3 linked regions of the Methanococcus maripaludis genome follow. The protein of the gene in region 1 binds, or shares a complex with, the protein of each later gene. Links are inferred from orthologs where the notes say so. Each region holds a gene or a part of one and is shown in the gene's direction. Other genes may lie near its edges. The genes, in order: eif2g, MMJJ_RS05565 and MMJJ_RS03780.

Region 1 (3,651 bases):
TTTTTGCCAAAAACTATAAAAGTAATAAGTTAGTAATAGAACAAAGACGGGAATTTAGGAAAATTTTTGGAAAAATAAATTTTTAGAGCTTTTTCGCGAACGATTTGAAACAAGGTATATTGAAACAAAAACGAGGTAATATCATGGCTTTTAAAGTTGTTGTATCAGATTCTAAAACAGGAAAATCATACCAATTCGAAACAGAATCCAATGCACTTATCGGTAAAAAAATCGGTGATGAAATCAGCGGTTCAATTGTTGAATTAGAAGGCTACAAATTAAAAATCACAGGCGGATCCGACAGATGTGGATTTGCAATGAGACACGACATTCACGGCGCTATGAAAATGAGAGTACTCTTAAAAGAAGGACCAGGATACAACGTTAAAGAAAAAGGTCTTAGAAGAAGAAAAAGCTTAAGAGGAAACACAATCTCAAAAGATATTACATTAATCAACACAAAAGTTGTGGAATACGGTTCAGCACCTCTCGGTGGAGAACCTGAAAGTACCGAATAAATTAACTCTTTTTTTCTCTTTTAATTGGTCAGGCTTTTTTAAAGATTATATATCTATATAAAGTATTAGCCATAAAGTGATTATAGTTTTAACGTCATTTTTATATGGATTTTCAAGTATTCTTGTAATTTAAAAAACTAAAAAATTGTGCGAGGGATAAAATGGCAGCATCCAACCAATCAGAAGTTAATATCGGAATGGTAGGTCACGTAGACCACGGAAAAACGAGTTTAACAAGGAAATTAACAGGAGTATGGACTGACACACACAGTGAAGAGCTTAAAAGAGGAATTTCAATAAGACTCGGGTATGCAGACTGTGAAATAAAAAAATGCGAAACATGCGATGAACCAGAATGCTATACTGTCGGTAAAAAATGCGACTCTTGTGGTGGCAAATTACAGACACTTAGAAAAATATCATTTGTTGATGCTCCAGGACACGAAACACTGATGGCTACCATGCTTTCAGGAGCTTCACTTATGGATGGTGCAATTTTAGTTATTGCCGCAAGCGAAGAATGTCCGCAACCTCAAACAAAAGAGCACTTGATGGCACTTGATGCACTTGGTGTTGAAAAGATAATTATAGTTCAAAATAAAATCGACCTCGTATCTGAAGAAGCTGCGGTTGAAAACTACAACCAAATTAAAGAATTTACAAAAGGAACAGTTGCAGAAAATGCTCCAATCATCCCTGTTTCAGCACACCACGGTGCAAATTTAGATGTGCTTTTAAAAGCAATTCAGGACTTTATCCCTACCCCTGAAAGAGACGAAACAGTAAATCCAAAATTATATGTTGCAAGAAGTTTTGACGTAAATAAACCGGGTTCTGAAATAAAAGACTTAAAAGGTGGCGTTATCGGGGGAAGTATCATCCAAGGTGCCTTAAAAGTTGGGGACGAACTTGAAATAAAACCTGGTATCAAAGTAACCGAAGGAAACAAAACTCACTGGGTTCCAATAATAACTAAAATTATATCATTGGGTGTTGGCAGTAAAAAATTGAAAACCGCATACCCTGGTGGGCTAATTGGTGTTGGAACTGAACTTGATCCAAACTTGACAAAATCTGATGCACTAAGCGGTAGTTTAGCAGGAATTCCTGGAACACTTCCTGAAACATTAGAAAAGATGGAAATAGAACCACAACTTCTTGAAAGAGTCGTCGGATCCCAAGATGAACTCGTGATCGAACCATTAAAAACAAACGAAGTTTTGATGTTAAATGTAGGAACCTCAACAACAGTTGGAGTAACAGTTTCTGCAAGACCCGATAGAGCAGAAATTAAATTAAAATTACCAGTATGTGCTGATAAGGGCGACAGAGTTGCAATAAGCAGAAAAATCGGATCAAGATGGAGATTGATCGGATACGGAATAATATTATAACTTTTTTATTATTTTTTTAACATTCAGGTGTATTTTATGGACTATTCAAAACTCCTCTCTAAAAAGGAGGAAATATGTTCTAAAATAAAAAATATCGATTTTAACTTTGATTATAAAAGTTACTGGAATAATTGCGATTTTAATAACCATTCTAACGCAGTTTTTGCAGGAGGGGATGGAAGTTTCAATAAAATCGATTATATAAATTACTGCCTCTACATTTCAGGTGCTGTTTCATATATTCAAAAAACCGGCGGAAAAGTAGAAAAATCGGTTTCTTCGTGGGATTCGAATATAATTTTACCCTACAGGTACGTTCAGAGCAGATTAAGTCTTTACATGCTCAATATGGAATTAAAGATTGCATTGTGGAATTTAAAAAATGAAGATATTGACTACTATCTCTACGATGGCTCACTATATTCCCTGTTAATTCAAACAAACAACAAGATTTCAATTAACGGGGAAAGTTTAGAAAATAGTATTTTCAAATATTATGAACTTTATGGAGAAGAATTAAAAAATAAGATTTTTGAAGAAATCGACTCTAAAAACATTAACTCGAGCGTTGAAATTTCAAATAATTCAAAATTTAGTGAAGAGGAAAAAATTATACTCGAACAGCTTGAATATTTAATATTATTATCTGAAATTTTAAAATATCGTGAAAAAATTGTAGGTGTTGCAAAAACTTCAAAAATGAATATTTATTTCAAAGATGCACTCATTCCCGACCTTGCAATATTTTCAAGATGCAAAAATTCAGGATATTCAAAACCACTCGATCTCGTTGACGAAAAAATAAATAAAAATTTCTACAAAAACGTTGAATACTTTAAAAAATTTGGAATTGACCTTAAAAAATTGAACTACCAATTTTTAAAACTTGATAACAATAATGGAACGCTTTGTATCACATCTTTTGAAGAATTAGACGAAGATTTCTTTTCAAATATTCAAAAAATATCTGTTTCAGGCTATCCTTACATTTTGAAAAAGTCTCACGAAAATGTAAAAATTGAGAAAAAAGAGATTGAAAAGTTTGCAAAACTCCTTGGAATCTACGAAAAAACGGACAGAGACTCAAATTTAGAATATTAATCTATTTTAAAACTATTTTTTCAAATTTAAATAACTGATTTTTGGATTTTCATTTTTGACCACTTCGACATATATCGAATGATATTTTATTTTAAATCGAAATATTTATATAAGAATTAGCTCACATATACTGCCATGGAGAAAATAGCGATACATATCATGGGAGAAATTGTATTGTCCGAAGATATCGGTAAAGCCATGAAAAAATGGAGAGAAATGTTTGGCATACCGCAGATAGAAACTGCAAGGTACCTAGATGTCTCCCCATCTGTAATCAGTGATTACGAAGTTGGCAGAAGAAAAAATCCAGGAGTAAATATCGTCAAAAAATATGTATATGCACTCTTAGAAATTGACAAAGAAAGAGGCGGGCATACCATAAAAGCATTGAGCAAGGTGTTGAACCCTACCTCGATGAAGGCGATTTTACAGATTAAAGAATACCAAAACCCAATTGGAGTCAAAGAATTACTTTCCACAATCGAAGGAAAAGTAATCTGTGGCGAAAACAATCTAAGTAACCAGCTATTTGGCCATACTGTTGTAGACAGTGTTAAAGCTATTTTAGAAATGAACGGTCAAGATTTTTTAAATCTATACGGTTGGACAACCGAAAGGGCATTGATTTTTACCGAAGT
Region 2 (6,831 bases), 450 kb from region 1 along the record:
TTATAAGAATAAACGTATAATAATAGTGATACCATGGACCCAAAAATCAGTTATTTTCAAACATTTTTATTTGCGGCAAAGACTAAAAGCTTTTCTAAAGCTGCGAAAAAATTGGGAGTCACCCAAGGAACTGTAAGCAACCATATATCTGTTTTAGAGAAATTCTTTGATGCACAGCTTTTTTTGAGGACTCCTGAAGGAGTTGATTTAACTACTGAAGGAAACATCCTCTATGAAAATGCAGAAAAGTTGCTTGAAAATATATCTAATGCAAAACAGCAGATGAGAATTCTGCACGAACATCCTGAAGGCTTAATTCGGATTGCTGCAAGTACTACCCCTGGAGAACATCTACTACCAAGTATAATTAAAGACTATACTAAAGTTTATCGAGATGTGTCTTTTCAGATTCAAATTACGGATTCTGAAAAATGTTTCAAGCTTTTAGAAGACAGGGCAGTTGACATAATTGCAGTTGGAAATATTTATGATGGATCATACGAAAGCGAAGTAATCGGAAAAGATAGGCTCGTACTCGTAGTTCCTCCAGAACATGAACTTGCGAAAAAAGGAGTCGCAAAACTTTCAGATATATTAAAAGAAGATTACATCGATAGAGAAGTTGGATCCGGTACAAGAGAGATATTTGTAGACGCACTTCAAGATAAAGGCTATTCAATGATGGATTTACACACGATAATGAGCCTTGGAAGCAATTCTTCGATAATTACTGCAGTTTCAGAAGGATACGGTATATCAATTATTTCAGAAATCCCTGCAAAAAAAGCGGCAGATGCAGGACAGCTAAAAATAGTGCCTATTGAGGATTTAGATCTTACTCGATACATGTATCTTGTAAAGGGTAAAAAACCAAGAAACCCAAGTGCAATAAAATCATTCTGGGACTTTGTGTCAGGAAAATAATTTTGAATCACTTAAAAAACCATATATATTTTTTGTATAATAATTCATATGAATTAAAAATCACTGGTGAGTGAATGTTCAGGGCTACATGTAATACAAGAGATTTTAAAAAAGTTATAAATGCAACCAGCAATTTAGTAGATGAAATTTGTTTTGAAGTGGACGAAAACGGGATCAAGGCAAGCGCAATGGACCCGTCGCACGTGGCGTTAGTGAGCATGGAAATGCCAAAAGACGTTTTTGAAGAATATGAAGGCGATATTCAAGATATCGGAATTGATTTAGAAGCACTTAAAAAAATCATTGCAAGAGGAAGGGGCGACGAAAAATTAATCCTGGATCTTGATGTAGAAAAAAATAAATTAAATATTACTTTTAAAAGCAACGTTACAAGGAAGTTTTCAATCGCGTTATACGATGTTTCATCAAGTAATTTAAAAGTTCCGGACATCGAATATCCAAACAGCGTTTCAATCAAAGCGGGTGCATTTGTTGAAGCATTAAAAGATGCAGAACTTGTAAATGACCACATAACCTTGAAAATCGATGAAAATAAATTTGTAATTTATTCAAAAGGCGATTTAAACCAGAGTGAAACCGTATTTGACAACAGCATTGACGATGACGACAACGCTCTTGCAGACTTTAACATGGGTGAAGCTTCAAGAAGTACTTTCAATTTAGCTTATTTAAAAGATTTAACAAAATCAACCGCTGCAGAAGATCTTTTAAAAATATATCTTGGTTCTGATATGCCTGTAAAAATCGAGTACGAAGTAAGCGGTTCAAAACTTGTATTCTTACTTGCACCAAGAATTGAATCCTAAATTTATTTTTTTTAGAATAATAACGTGAAAAACATGTATAAGAAAATAAGGGATGCATTTTTCAACGAATTTTTTAAAGAAGGACTAAATGATCTTCCGGAAAATTTTTACAAAGATGCCCGAAACTATCTCGAGACAATCGATGATAAAATTAAATTTGAAAGGGTAAAATACTACTTAAATAATCTTTTAAGTTTTAGAATTTATAAGGTAAACTGTTTAAAAGAAAGCCCAAATAAGTTCACGCCCGATGAAAAACGGGTCGTAGCTTTTATCGAAGAAACGTGCTGTGGATCTGGAAATGAAGATTACATTTCAAAAATAGATGAATCCGATAAAAAAAAAGCCAAATTTTCAGCTAATTTAGATAAACCGGAAGAAAAAACCGATAAGTGTCAAATACCAAAACATATAAATACTGAAAGTGATATTGATATTGTAAGAGTCATCACTAAGTTCCCCTGCTTTACAGATGGGAATTTACAGTATGTTTTACACAAAAATGACGTTATCTCTTTGGATAGGAAATTTTCAAAGATTTTAGAGAAACACAATATTATCAAACGGGTGAACATTCATGAAGATGAAAAAAAAGATAAACAGATATTGCCCATACTGTAAAAAGCACACCGCACACACAGTAGAACGAGCTAAAAAAAGAAAAGCTAGCGAATTGAAATGGGGTCAAAGACAGTTTAGACGAGTTACTGCAGGATACGGAGGGTACCCAAGACCTTTACCTGGAGGAGCTAAACCAATTAAAAAATTGGATTTAAGATACAAATGTTCCGAATGCGGAAAAATGCACACAAGAAGCAACGGCGGCTTCAGAGCAAGAATGTTTGAATTAACAGAATAATTAAGAAAAACGGTGAGAAAACATGCAATTAATCTCAAAACCTAAAAGCAGATTTTTAAAAGTTCAGTGCACTGACTGCAACAATGAACAAGTTATCTTTGGATGCCCTTCAACAGAAGTTAAATGTGCAGCATGCGGTAAAATCATTGCTGAACCAAAGGCATCAAAAGGTGCAATCAAAGCAAAAATCTTAGAAGTATTACAATAACTCTTTTTATTCTTTTTTAAACGTCTTTAAAATTAGTTCAATTTTATAATTGTTTAAATACTAGTGAGTATAAACACTCCATATGCTTATTATAAGATAATCAAGGTGGAATCATGAGAAACGATTTTCCTGAAGAAGGGGACATTATAATCGGAAATGTTATCGACGTTAAATCTTTTGGGGCATTTATCGAACTTTTAGAGTATCCTGGGAAGGAAGGAATGGTTCACATTTCTGAAGTTTCTTCTGGATGGATTAAAAATATAAGAGACCATATCAAAAAGGGTCAGAGAGTAGTTGCAAAGGTAATGAGAGTAACTCCTCATAAAAACCAGATAGATCTTTCATTAAAAAGGGCAACTGATCAGCAGAAAAAAGTTAAGGTTCAGGAATGGAAGAGATTCCAAAGAGCTGAAAAATTACTCCAGTTTGCTTCAGAAAAACTTGGAAAAACAATCGAAGAAGGATGGGAAGCTGCAGGATATCCTTTAATTGACGAATTCGGTGAATTATACGATGCGTTCGAATCGATTGTAATTGAAGGAAAAGAAGTTTTAGATGAACTCGAAACACCACTTCCACAAGAATGGGCAGACGTAATTTACGAAATTGCAAGTGAAAACATAGAACTTTCAAGCGTTAAAGTGTCAGGAATAGTTACACTTACAACGACCGAGCCAACTGGTGTAAAAATCATTAAAAACGGTTTGAAAAAAGCTTTAAAAGCAAATCCTTACGAGGACGTGGAAGTAAATATCACTTACATCGGAGCTCCAAAATATAGGGTAGAAGTACTTTCACCAGACTATAAAAGCGGAGAAGACGTGCTTAGAAGAGTATCTGAAGAAGCAATCGACTTTATAAAAAAACACGCTGGCGGAACTGGAAGCTTTGTAAGGGTTGAAGAGTAATTGATACTATGAAAATGAAAAAATGCCCTAAATGTGGAAAATACACATTGAAAGATTTTTGTAGTGAATGCAACGAAAAATCCGTTACAGTGAAACCTCCAAGATTTTCCCCAGTAGATAAATACGGAAAATACAGAAGAGCTCTTAAAAAAGCCAAAATGTGAAATTTATGGTTGATTTGAGATATTCTTCAGGAAATATTTTCAGTGAATCGGTCCACGAAATAGGAATTATTGCGCTTGGATCATTTCTTGAAAATCACGGTTCTGCCCTTCCAATCGATACCGATGCAAAAATTGCATCATACATCGCATTGAATGTTTCAATTATTACCGGAGCAAAATTTTTGGGGGTAGTTCTCCCTTCAACAGAATATTCTTACGTGAAACACGGTATTCACGATTCCATCAAAGATGTAATTAATTATATCAAATATCTGGTTGAAAATGGTAGAAAAATCGGGATTAAAAAATTCCTGATTATAAACTGCCACGGTGGAAACATCATAATCGAAGATGAACTTTTAAAATTAAATTCTAAAGACTGTTTTATCACGATGAAAAGTGTCTGTTTAACCCATGCATCAACTGAAGAAGTATCTTTGGGGTATGCCGTTGGAATACTTTCAGAAGATAAAATGAAGACCCACGATCCAAAAGTATATGGTGAAATTGGAATGGTCGGCCTAACAGAAGCACGGGAAAAAAATGAAGCTATAGATTTAGAAGCAAAATCTGTGGAAGAAAATGGTGTTTTTTTAGATAAAGTTAATGGAAAATCCCTTTTAAACGATTTAATTAATAATTATGTTGAAATTGTTAAAAATATGATTTAGGTGATTTATATGTGGGAAAATTCCCCTTCACACATCTGCAGAGGTGGCGATTTAAGAGGACTTGCATTTTGCTGCCCTCCTGTAAAGTACTGCCCATTACATAAAGCGTTAGAATCAATTGAAATGCCAGTAGAAGAATTTTCAAAAATAAAGCAGGATTTTGGAAGTAGGACTAGACTAGGACTTGGTAAAAATACCTGTTTTGGAAGTTTGATCTGGTGCTGTAAAATCACAAAACCATGCCCATTTAGGGATAGTGCAATGCTTGCAATCGACATGGGTGAAGACGAGTACATGGAACTTAAAAAAGAACTCGCAGAAGAAATAATCAGAAAATCAAAATTGTTTGAAGAAGGCGTTAAAGCTTTGGAAGAACAGGGAATTTCAAGAGAGGATGCAGAAAAAGCAATTTTGGAAACTGGCGACTTAAAAAAAGCATATGAAATTGTTAAAAAACAAATTTAATTAACATCTTTTATTTTCGCGTTTTTGAACTCTTTAATGTTTTTAAATTCGTCTTCGCTTAATTCGTAGATTTTAAAGACGGTATTATTTAATATACAGAAATTTTTAATCATCCTGTAAGCTTTATCTCCGTCATAATTTTCTAAAAAAGCCATGATCGGGGATTTATCGTTTGACACAATCACCGCATTTTTTTCAACAATTTCTACAATTGATGGATTTTTAGGAAGTATATTATATAAAGAATCATTTTCAACAATTTTTGGTGATTTTTCTTTAATTTTTTCTACTAATTCTTCGAAAGATACGAAATTTTTCAACAATGCATCTTTATTTTCGCCCAATATTTCATCCAAGTCCTGTTTTGATATTTTTTCAGGGCATATTTTTACATCGCTCACTGCAAAAATAGTCTTTAATTTACTCAATGCTTTTGGACCAACAAGGATTTTATCTTTTTTCTGATATATTGCGGCAATTTCTTCTTTATTTGAAAATAGAATGGTTCCTATCTCTTCTTTGTATTTTCTAGGAAATAGTGTAACTTTAAAAAGTCCGTATCCAACGTAATTTTCAATATTTCCATAAACATCTACGAAAATATCTTTTGGACTACTCTTTTCATCAAGATTATTTACGGACACTCTTTCGAGTAATTTATTTACTCGATTAGAACTCATATTTATGGCATCAATCTGGAATTCTTCAGGAATACTTTTAAAAATATCATTTAAATCCATTTTTTTGTCATTTAAACTAGAAAAAACAAGTTTTGAGTTTATGTAGTATAATTTAGCATTATCAAGGGAGATAATTCCTGTAAAATTGTTCAAAATAGATATTAACTCTTTTAAATCAGGAATTCCTCCTTTTTTAGAGTACATTTTTTCCATAAAACCCACCAAAAATATAAAACGGCGCAGGGGGGGAATCGAACCCCGAATTCCAACGGAACTCGACGGATCTGAAGTCCGCCCTCATCTACCAAGATAAGCACCCCGTGCCACGAAGCCAAGATATAAACTCTTTTTAAAGATATATAAGTCTTTTTGTTTACTTTCCTTTTAAACTTTATTAAAAAACGTTTTAAAAAAAGAGTTATTAATTTTTAATAGTCTGGTGAATATTTATTAAATCGCTTAATATGGCAGATGCAGTTTCAATATCTCCTGCACCAGTTCCTACAACTACGATATCGTTTGCAAGATCTGTATCAAACATTGCAACATTTAAACAGCCCATAACATTTAAGGGGCTGTCAACAGGTACAAGTTTTGGGCAAACTTCGAGTTTTTTGTCGGTAACTTCGCCTATTAATTTTATTGTATGGCCACTTTTATTTGCCATGACGAGTGCTTCAGGAGTAATTCTTGTTATTCCTTCTAAATTTACGTCTTTAATTGTTACATCTCGTCCAAATATTGAATTTGCCAAAATTACAATTTTTGCAGCAGTATCAAGTCCGCTGATGTCTTGGTGGGGATTTGTTTCCGCAATTCCAAGTTCTTGAGCTTCTTTTAATACCGTATCAAAATCAAGCTGTTCTTTTTCCATTTTGGTTAAAATGTAGTTTGTAGTCCCGTTTAAAATTCCTTTTATTAATTTAACATCGTTTCCTGCCAATGTTTCCTTTGCAAGATTGATTATCGGCATTGCACCACCGACTGAAGCTTCGTATCTGAAACATAATTTATTTTTTTCTGCAGCAGTTACTAATTCTTTAAATGAAACTGCAAGAGGGCCTTTGTTTGCACTCACGACGTGTTTTTTGGTTTCAAATGCTTTTAACATGTATGATTTTG
Region 3 (6,732 bases), 790 kb from region 1 along the record:
ATCGAATCTTAAATAAAGTTTATTTTTCTCGATCCTGCTATCAAGTTCCTTTTTTAATCGGTTTACATTTCTTTCGTCGCTTTTTATCAAATCAATAATATAATTAAATACCAATTTTGCTTTTTTTCCAGAAATTTTAACGGTGTGGATTTCAATAGGATTTCCAAAATTTCCTTCTGTTTCTACAGTCTCGGTTTCTAAATCGTCTTCTTCAATTATTTCAGGTAAAAAGAAAACTATTGAATCGAGAACTTTTTCTTCGTCTTCGGTTGCGTTTGCAATCGTTGATATTGTGATGTTATTTACCATTTTCATAAACACCTTTATAGGTTAAATCCGGATAAGTCGACAGTTACCATTAATATATAAACGAATTATATTAAAAATATACCGCAGGTGTTAAAATTACCAGAACAGAAATAATTTAATAAAAAACTAAATATTGCAAAAAATAATCAAAAGACTAGAAATTTAACAGTTTCGCAACTTTAAGAGTTTTTAATAACATTTAATCTAAAAATTTACAAAATAAAGAATTTATGCGAAAAATACTTTTTTAAAAATTAATTTAATCTTCACTTTTTAACTTTTTAATGTGATACTTACGCCTCCCTCCAAGAATAAGTGAAATAATTTCATCTTTTCTAAATAGCACCATTATTCCAACTAAAAAAGTGAGTATTGCTCCAAAAAATAGGCCCAAAGTACAGTGCCCTGCCCCAAATAAACACAAAATCGCCGGAATCGCTATAATAATACATGATATGAAAAGACTATCTAAAAGAATTTTTTTAAATTGTTTTTCATCTTGATTCATGCTAATCCCCCACCTAAAAAAATTCAAAATATTTAAATTACACGTAAATCCCCGACATATTAAATTATGTTTTTAATGACTATTTAATTATTATTCTTGGAAATTAAAAAAAGTTATTATATACTAACCTTTCACGTTAAACACTATTTCATGCGAAAATGCTCCAAAACGTTATATTGAATTAAAATCCATGCTGTCCCAAATATAACGTCATATGCCGTTTTGATCGTAAACTATTAGTACTGAGTCAAATAATAGGATAAAACGGAACTTCGGTTCCTATGAGTTGTTATTATGGGGATTTTAACTAACTCGAGGATAGAATTAAAGGAATAAATAAGTATACAATAGATATACTAGATCCCATATTCCTTATTCAAAACTTTTAACTTATTTTTTGTATCAAAATATATTTTTGTTAATAAAAAAATCATTTTTTTAAAAAATTTGGGTAGATTACTACTTTTTAATCAAATTTCAATTATGATCTATTTTAAAATTTATTAAACGCAAATAATCTAAAAAAATATTAATAGGCCTGATAAAAAAAGCGGTCCTGTTTTAGTGATGATTGGGGATTTAACCGTATCAAGGATTTCATAACAATAGATACCTTAATAACTAAAACAGGACCAATTTTAAATAATATTCTATTTTATAAATACATTTCGAAAATCGAAACGATATCTACTGTTAAATGCACAACAGAACTATAAAATTGACTACTTTGTGGATAGGGGGCCACAAAATTCATAATACTTTAAAAAAAGTATATACCATATATTAAATTAATTAATGGGTATCCTATAAATTTTAACTATTATTTCTAAAATAAAATATCAAAAGTACGTGCTGTTTTAAAATACAGGCTTTCAAAAAAGTAAAAATTAATTGTCGTATAAAAATCGAGTAAAATAAAAACTAAAAAAGTTAATTAAAAGAATTAAAATAAAGGAAAGTTAATTATTTCGTTTTTTTGCCGTTAGCTCTGACACCAGGTCTTGCTTTTTCAGCACCTTTTCCTTTGTACATTAATCCTCTTCCTTTTTTACCAGCTGAGGTTAAACCTCTGTTTGCTCTTCCTTTGTGGTTTCCGGTGGAGAGCCAGCTGTAGGATTTGTCGTTTTTGATTGATGGGTGGCATGGATCAACTAAGATTATTTCATACCATTTTTGTTTTCCATCTTGTCCTACCCAGTAGGAGTTTAATACTTCCATGTTAGGGTATCTTTTAGCTGCTCTTTCTTCAGCAATTCTTTGAATGGATTTTGCCATTGTAATTTTGTTGATACCTAATGTTGCAGGTTTTTTGGAGTGTTTTGGTCTTGGTTTTCTTAAACCTCCTCTTCTAACACTAACTCTTACAACAACAATTCCTTGTTTTGCTTTGTATCCTAAGTTTCTAGCCCTATCAATTCTTGTAGGTCTTTCAATTCTTAATACTGAAGGTTCTTTTCTCCAGTCTTGCATTCTTGACCATTGTAACTCTTTAACGTATGAGTTAGCAGGTACTTTCCATGCTTCTTTCACGTAGTTGTACATACTCATAGTATCACTTGTTTCGTCGATTCTGTTTATGGGTTCAGCTTAATGCTACATGCCCTACGGGAATTCACCCGTCACTAAACTACTAGTATAACCTAGTCTTAACATCATGTATCGTGACAACTATATTAATTTAACGGCAAGTATATAAACAATGGACTAGAAAACAAGTTTAGAACTTGTACACTTTTTTACAACTATTAGTTTCTAATTTAAATTTGGTGAAAACATGGTCGACTACTTCGATTACAGCAGTTTATTGACAAGAGCGCGAGAACAACTTCCAGAAGAAGTTTTCAAAGACGTAAGGTTTGAAATTCCATCCGCAGACAGTTTTGTAGAAGGAAACAGGACAATCATTAAAAACTTCAAAGATATTGCAAAATTCATGGAAAGAGATCCACAAGAATTTGCAAAATACGTAATGAAAGAACTCGGTACCGCAGGAGACATGGAAGGTGTTAGATTAATCTTGCAGGGTAAATTTGGATGGAGAATGGTAAATGAAAAAATCCAAAACTACGTAAACGAATACGTACTCTGTCCAGAATGTGGAAAACCGGACACAAAAATCGTAAAAGAAGGAAGAATACACTTCTTGAAATGTACCGCTTGTGGTGCAATGAAACCAGTTAAGACTTTATAAGTACTCTTTTTCTTCTTTTTTTACTTAATTAATAAATTTTACATTTTTGGTGATATTATGAAAGGATTCTGCTACCGATGCGGTCATGAAGGCGAACTTCTTGATGGACTCTGCAAAATCTGCTACACCCACATGAATCCGCTTATTAAAGTCGATAACGAGGTCCACGTCGAAGTATGCCACATGTGTGGATCATACAAACGAAAACTTTGGCAAGACCCTCAAAAAAGGGAAACATACGAAATAATGGAAGAAATTGCTTATTTTGGAGTTAAAGATAATTTAAAAAAGGCCAATAAGAGCATCGATGTAGAAATAATGCCGCAAGAGCCACGCCAACTTCCAGGGGGAAAAAGGTCCCGTGTAGAAATCCCCACCGTTGTTTTTGCAAAAGGAAGGCTTGTTGGTGAAGATAACGATAGAGAAGAAGAAAGACACATTACAGTTTATCTTGACATGGTGCAGTGCCCAAGATGTTCAAGATGCATGTCAAACTACTATGAAGGGACACTCCAAGTTAGGGCAATGAACCGGTTTTTAAATGATAAAGAAAGGATAGAACTGGATGACTTCGTTAGAGATGAAGCTGGAAAACGACTTAATAAAGATAGGATGGCATTTATCTCAAAATATATTCCACAAAAAGAAGGATTAGACTATCAGATGGGTTCAATGGGCGCTATAAGAAATATTGCATCAGCGATAAAAGCAAAATACGGCGGAAAGTCGATTGAAACTGCAAAACTCGTTGGAGTAGATAAAGATACTGGAAAAGACATGTATCGAATCACAGTTGCTGTTAGGATTCCAGAATTTAAAATTGGAGATATTTTAGAATATAATGAAAAAATTTACGTTGTTTCCTCATTGAATGAAGCTAGAGTTTATTTAGAACCTGTAGAACTTGGGGATAAAATTGCACTTGTCTGGAACGAAATCGATAAATCTGCAAAATTAATTAAAAAAGGAGAAGATTGTGAAACTGCAACAGTTATTTCAATTACGCCTGATACGATAACAGCAATGGATGATTCAAATTACGAGATTTACGAGTATAATAATTCGATTGAAAATGTAAAAGAAGGAAATAAAATAAGAATATTTAAAAACGAAGAAATTAACAGGATCTTAGAAATTATAGAATAACTAAAAAATAAAAAATAAAAAAATTTTTTAATTTAAATTATTCAATTTCTTCAACGTAACATCCTGGCCCCACTTTCGTGTAGTAAACTGGGCAGTTCCAGACATCCTTGAATATATTTTCGATATCAATTACGTGTTCTTTTTTAGGTATTGTAATAATTGCAGGTCCTGAACCACTAATCGTTATACCGTAGACCATATCTTTTACTTTTTCTTTAACTTCGGAATAACCATCAATTAAATTGGCCCTACATGGCTCAACAACGCAGTCTTTTGACATGTATCTTCCAAAAAGATCTAGATCGTTGTTATATAATGCATAAACCATCCCTGCAGCTTTTCCAACATTGTTTACCATATCTTTTATCGGGATTTCTTTTGGAAGTATTTCTCTTGCGGTTTTTGTACTTACCTGAATATTTGGAAGTGCAACCAAAACTTCAAGGTCCACAGGGATGTGAAGTACCTCCAAAGGTTCATAACTTGTTGTAAGGGTAAATCCGCCAAAAATTGCAGGAGCTACGTTATCCGCGTGAGGTGCACCTGCTGCAACTGCCTCACCGAGTGAAGAATATTTAACAAGCTCTAATTTGGATAATTTTAATTCAAAAAGTTCATTTAACGCAAAAGCAATTCCTGCACATGAGGCAGAACTGCTTCCAAGACCGCTTCCTGGCTTTATTCCTTTAATTATATGAATATGAATTCCAGATTCGATTTTAAAATCTTGAATCATCTTTTTAGCAACTACGCCTGCAGTATTTTCATCCACGTTTGTAGGTATTTCTTCTGCTTTTTCCCCTTCAACAGATATAGTGATACCATTTTCTGTTTTTTCAACCTCTACAATATCATAAGGATTTGAAAGGGCAAGCCCAAAAATATCGTATCCTGGACCGAGATTTGCAGAAGTTCCCGGAGAACATACCTTTACTTTTTTCATAATACCACCAAAATAATCCTGAATATTGTTTATCGCTCAATAAACAATAAGTAAAAATAGATATAAAAATGCTACTTAAGAATTCACTCTTTTGAACGTAATAAAAAAGGTATTAAAGAAATATTAATTAAATAGTGCGTAGAATTTCCCGTTTCTCGTTCCAAAATAGATTGTTCCGTTTTCATCTATTACGGGAGTGGCTATTATCCAGCTTCCTGTCTCAAAATTCCATTTTTCAGTTCCGTCAGGGTTTATTGCGTATAAGTGTCCGTCGTATGATCCAAAATAGATTGTATCAGTGTTTCCAATTACCGGAGATGATTCAATACGTTTTCCAGTTTTAAAGCGCCATTTTTCAGTTCCGTCAGGGTTTATTGCGTATAAGTGCCCATCAAGTGAAGTTACGTAGATTGTTCCATCTTCAGAAATTGCAGGCCTCGTAACAGTCCAGTAACCTGCGTAAAAATTCCATTTTTCAGTTCCGTCAGGGTTTATTGCATAAACTTTATCTGAACCAAAATAAATTGTTCCATCTTTTCCAATCGAAGCTGCAGATGTTATCGCATCATTGGTTTTAAAGCGCCATTTTTCAGTTCCGTCAGGGTTTATTGCGTATAAATAATTATCATTTGAACCAACATAAATTGTTCCGTCTTCTGAAACTATTGGTGTTGCATATATCGCCTTTTTGGTTTTAAAGCGCCATTTTTCAGTTCCGTCAGGGTTTATTGCGTATAAGTGCCCATCAAGCGAAGTTACGTATAAAATATCCTCAAAAATTGTAAAGTCTGATACGATTGCTTTTTTTGTATCAAATCTCCACTTTTCAGTTCCGTCAGGGTTTATTGCATAAACTTTATCTGAACCAAAATAAATTGTTCCATCTTTTCCAATCGATGGCCTACATTCAATTATTTCACCAGATTTAAAAAACCACTTTACGGATCCATCAGTATTTATTGCATAAAGATTTTTATTGCTCGAACCAAGATATATGGTACCGTTTTTAGCTAAAATTGGACTTGAATCGATACTATTTCCGATCAAAAATTCCCATTTGATTTTACAATCATTTACGCCCCCACGCAACATGATATCCCCCGATATGGCTTTTGAATTTGCACATACAATTATACTTGTATGTTATATATTAGTTTTCATTGTCGTTAATTAAATCTAAATTATTTTAAATCAGAAAATAGAGAAGTATTATTGAAAATATTTAGTTAAAAACTAAAGAGGGGACGATAGTGGTTAAAAAAATAACCTTTGAAGAGGTATTAATTCCGATGGAAACTCCAGAATCGATGCATGAAGAATACGTTCAAAATTACCTGAAACTTACAAGAGGTACTGGCAAGTTAATGCTTTTTGCAGGCGATCAAAAAATCGAACACTTAAATAACGATTTTTACGGGGAAAATATTTCAAAAGACGATGCAGATCCAGAACACCTGTTTAAAATTGCTAAAAATTCAAAAATAGGCGGTTTTGCGGTCCAGTTCGGATTGCTATCAAGATACGGTCAGAACTATAAAGATATAAATTACATTGTAAAATTAAATTCGAAAACAAATCTTGTGGAAACAGACCAAAAAGACCCCGTAAGTCGTGCATTGTTGGATATTAACGATA

The links.
Region 2: the proteins of eif2g (region 1) and MMJJ_RS05565 are in contact, whole or in part, in a crystal structure (PDB 3CW2), measured with the Saccharolobus solfataricus proteins. The link is inferred for Methanococcus maripaludis from one-to-one orthologs. Residues at the interface, in WP_009988771.1 of Saccharolobus solfataricus: Asp222, Lys225, Pro226, Gly227, Thr228, Gln229, Phe230, Asn231, Leu233, Lys234, Gly235, Leu259, Phe273, Thr274, Lys275, Tyr300, Leu301, Asp302, Pro303, Ser304, Leu305, Lys307; in WP_009989173.1 of Saccharolobus solfataricus: Val185, Arg186, Thr187, Asn188, Glu189, Pro190, Leu191, Gly192, Val193, Glu194, Ile196, Lys197, Ile200, Ser201, Leu204, Ile217, Lys218, Ile219, Tyr220, Thr221, Ile222, Gly223, Ala224, Pro225, Tyr227.
Region 3: the proteins of eif2g (region 1) and MMJJ_RS03780 are in contact, whole or in part, in a crystal structure (PDB 2QMU), measured with the Saccharolobus solfataricus proteins. The link is inferred for Methanococcus maripaludis from one-to-one orthologs. Residues at the interface, in WP_009988771.1 of Saccharolobus solfataricus: Trp33, Pro65, Glu66, Gln148, Val151, Asp152, Val154, Ser155, Lys156, Ala159, Leu160, Tyr163, Arg164, Lys167, Ile180, Ile181, Pro182, Val183, Ser184, Leu186, His187, Ile189, Asn190, Asp192, Ser193; in WP_231918336.1 of Saccharolobus solfataricus: Met1, Leu2, Arg4, Leu5, Tyr6, Lys8, Leu9, Pro10, Ile106, Lys108, Lys109, Glu110, Lys111.

Annotation. Positions count from the first base shown.
Region 1 is NZ_CP026606.1:1,490,208-1,493,858, reverse strand. The notes cover bases 9-2,795. They hold eif2g (translation initiation factor IF-2 subunit gamma), read left to right. Parts: upstream 9-679; coding sequence 680-1,912; downstream 1,913-2,795. Other genes in these bases: MMJJ_RS08125 (DNA double-strand break repair nuclease NurA), read left to right, coding at 1,949-2,795; MMJJ_RS08135 (30S ribosomal protein S6e), read left to right, coding at 144-518. Also shown: more of MMJJ_RS08125, read left to right, coding at 2,796-3,013; MMJJ_RS08120 (helix-turn-helix domain-containing protein), read left to right, coding at 3,149-3,651. UniProt on the Methanocaldococcus jannaschii protein: eIF-2 functions in the early steps of protein synthesis by forming a ternary complex with GTP and initiator tRNA.
Region 2 is NZ_CP026606.1:1,036,685-1,043,515, forward strand. The notes cover bases 1,928-4,830. They hold MMJJ_RS05565 (translation initiation factor IF-2 subunit alpha), read left to right. Parts: upstream 1,928-2,931; coding sequence 2,932-3,729; downstream 3,730-4,830. Other genes in these bases: MMJJ_RS05550 (hypothetical protein), read left to right, coding at 1,928-2,372; MMJJ_RS05555 (50S ribosomal protein L44e), read left to right, coding at 2,329-2,610; MMJJ_RS05560 (30S ribosomal protein S27e), read left to right, coding at 2,633-2,818; MMJJ_RS05570 (RNA-protein complex protein Nop10), read left to right, coding at 3,738-3,893; arfB (2-amino-5-formylamino-6-ribosylaminopyrimidin-4(3H)-one 5'-monophosphate deformylase), read left to right, coding at 3,899-4,564. In the rest of the region: MMJJ_RS05540 (selenium metabolism-associated LysR family transcriptional regulator), read left to right, coding at 34-924; MMJJ_RS05545 (DNA polymerase sliding clamp), read left to right, coding at 999-1,751; more of MMJJ_RS05550, read left to right, coding at 1,785-1,927; more of MMJJ_RS05580, read left to right, coding at 4,831-5,029; MMJJ_RS05585 (hypothetical protein), read right to left, coding at 5,026-5,922; MMJJ_RS05590 (homoserine dehydrogenase), read right to left, coding at 6,131-6,831. UniProt on the Methanocaldococcus jannaschii protein: eIF-2 functions in the early steps of protein synthesis by forming a ternary complex with GTP and initiator tRNA.
Region 3 is NZ_CP026606.1:701,275-708,006, forward strand. Bases 1,496-4,299 are described here. They hold MMJJ_RS03780 (translation initiation factor IF-2 subunit beta), read left to right. Parts: upstream 1,496-2,591; coding sequence 2,592-3,008; downstream 3,009-4,299. Other genes in these bases: MMJJ_RS03775 (50S ribosomal protein L15e), read right to left, coding at 1,781-2,365; MMJJ_RS03785 (60S ribosomal export protein NMD3), read left to right, coding at 3,066-4,154; MMJJ_RS03790 (homoserine kinase), read right to left, coding at 4,192-4,299. Also shown: MMJJ_RS03765 (RNA-binding domain-containing protein), read right to left, coding at 1-309; MMJJ_RS03770 (hypothetical protein), read right to left, coding at 569-817; more of MMJJ_RS03790, read right to left, coding at 4,300-5,097; MMJJ_RS03795 (PQQ-binding-like beta-propeller repeat protein), read right to left, coding at 5,221-6,189; MMJJ_RS03800 (beta/alpha barrel domain-containing protein), read left to right, coding at 6,348-6,732. UniProt on the Methanocaldococcus jannaschii protein: eIF-2 functions in the early steps of protein synthesis by forming a ternary complex with GTP and initiator tRNA.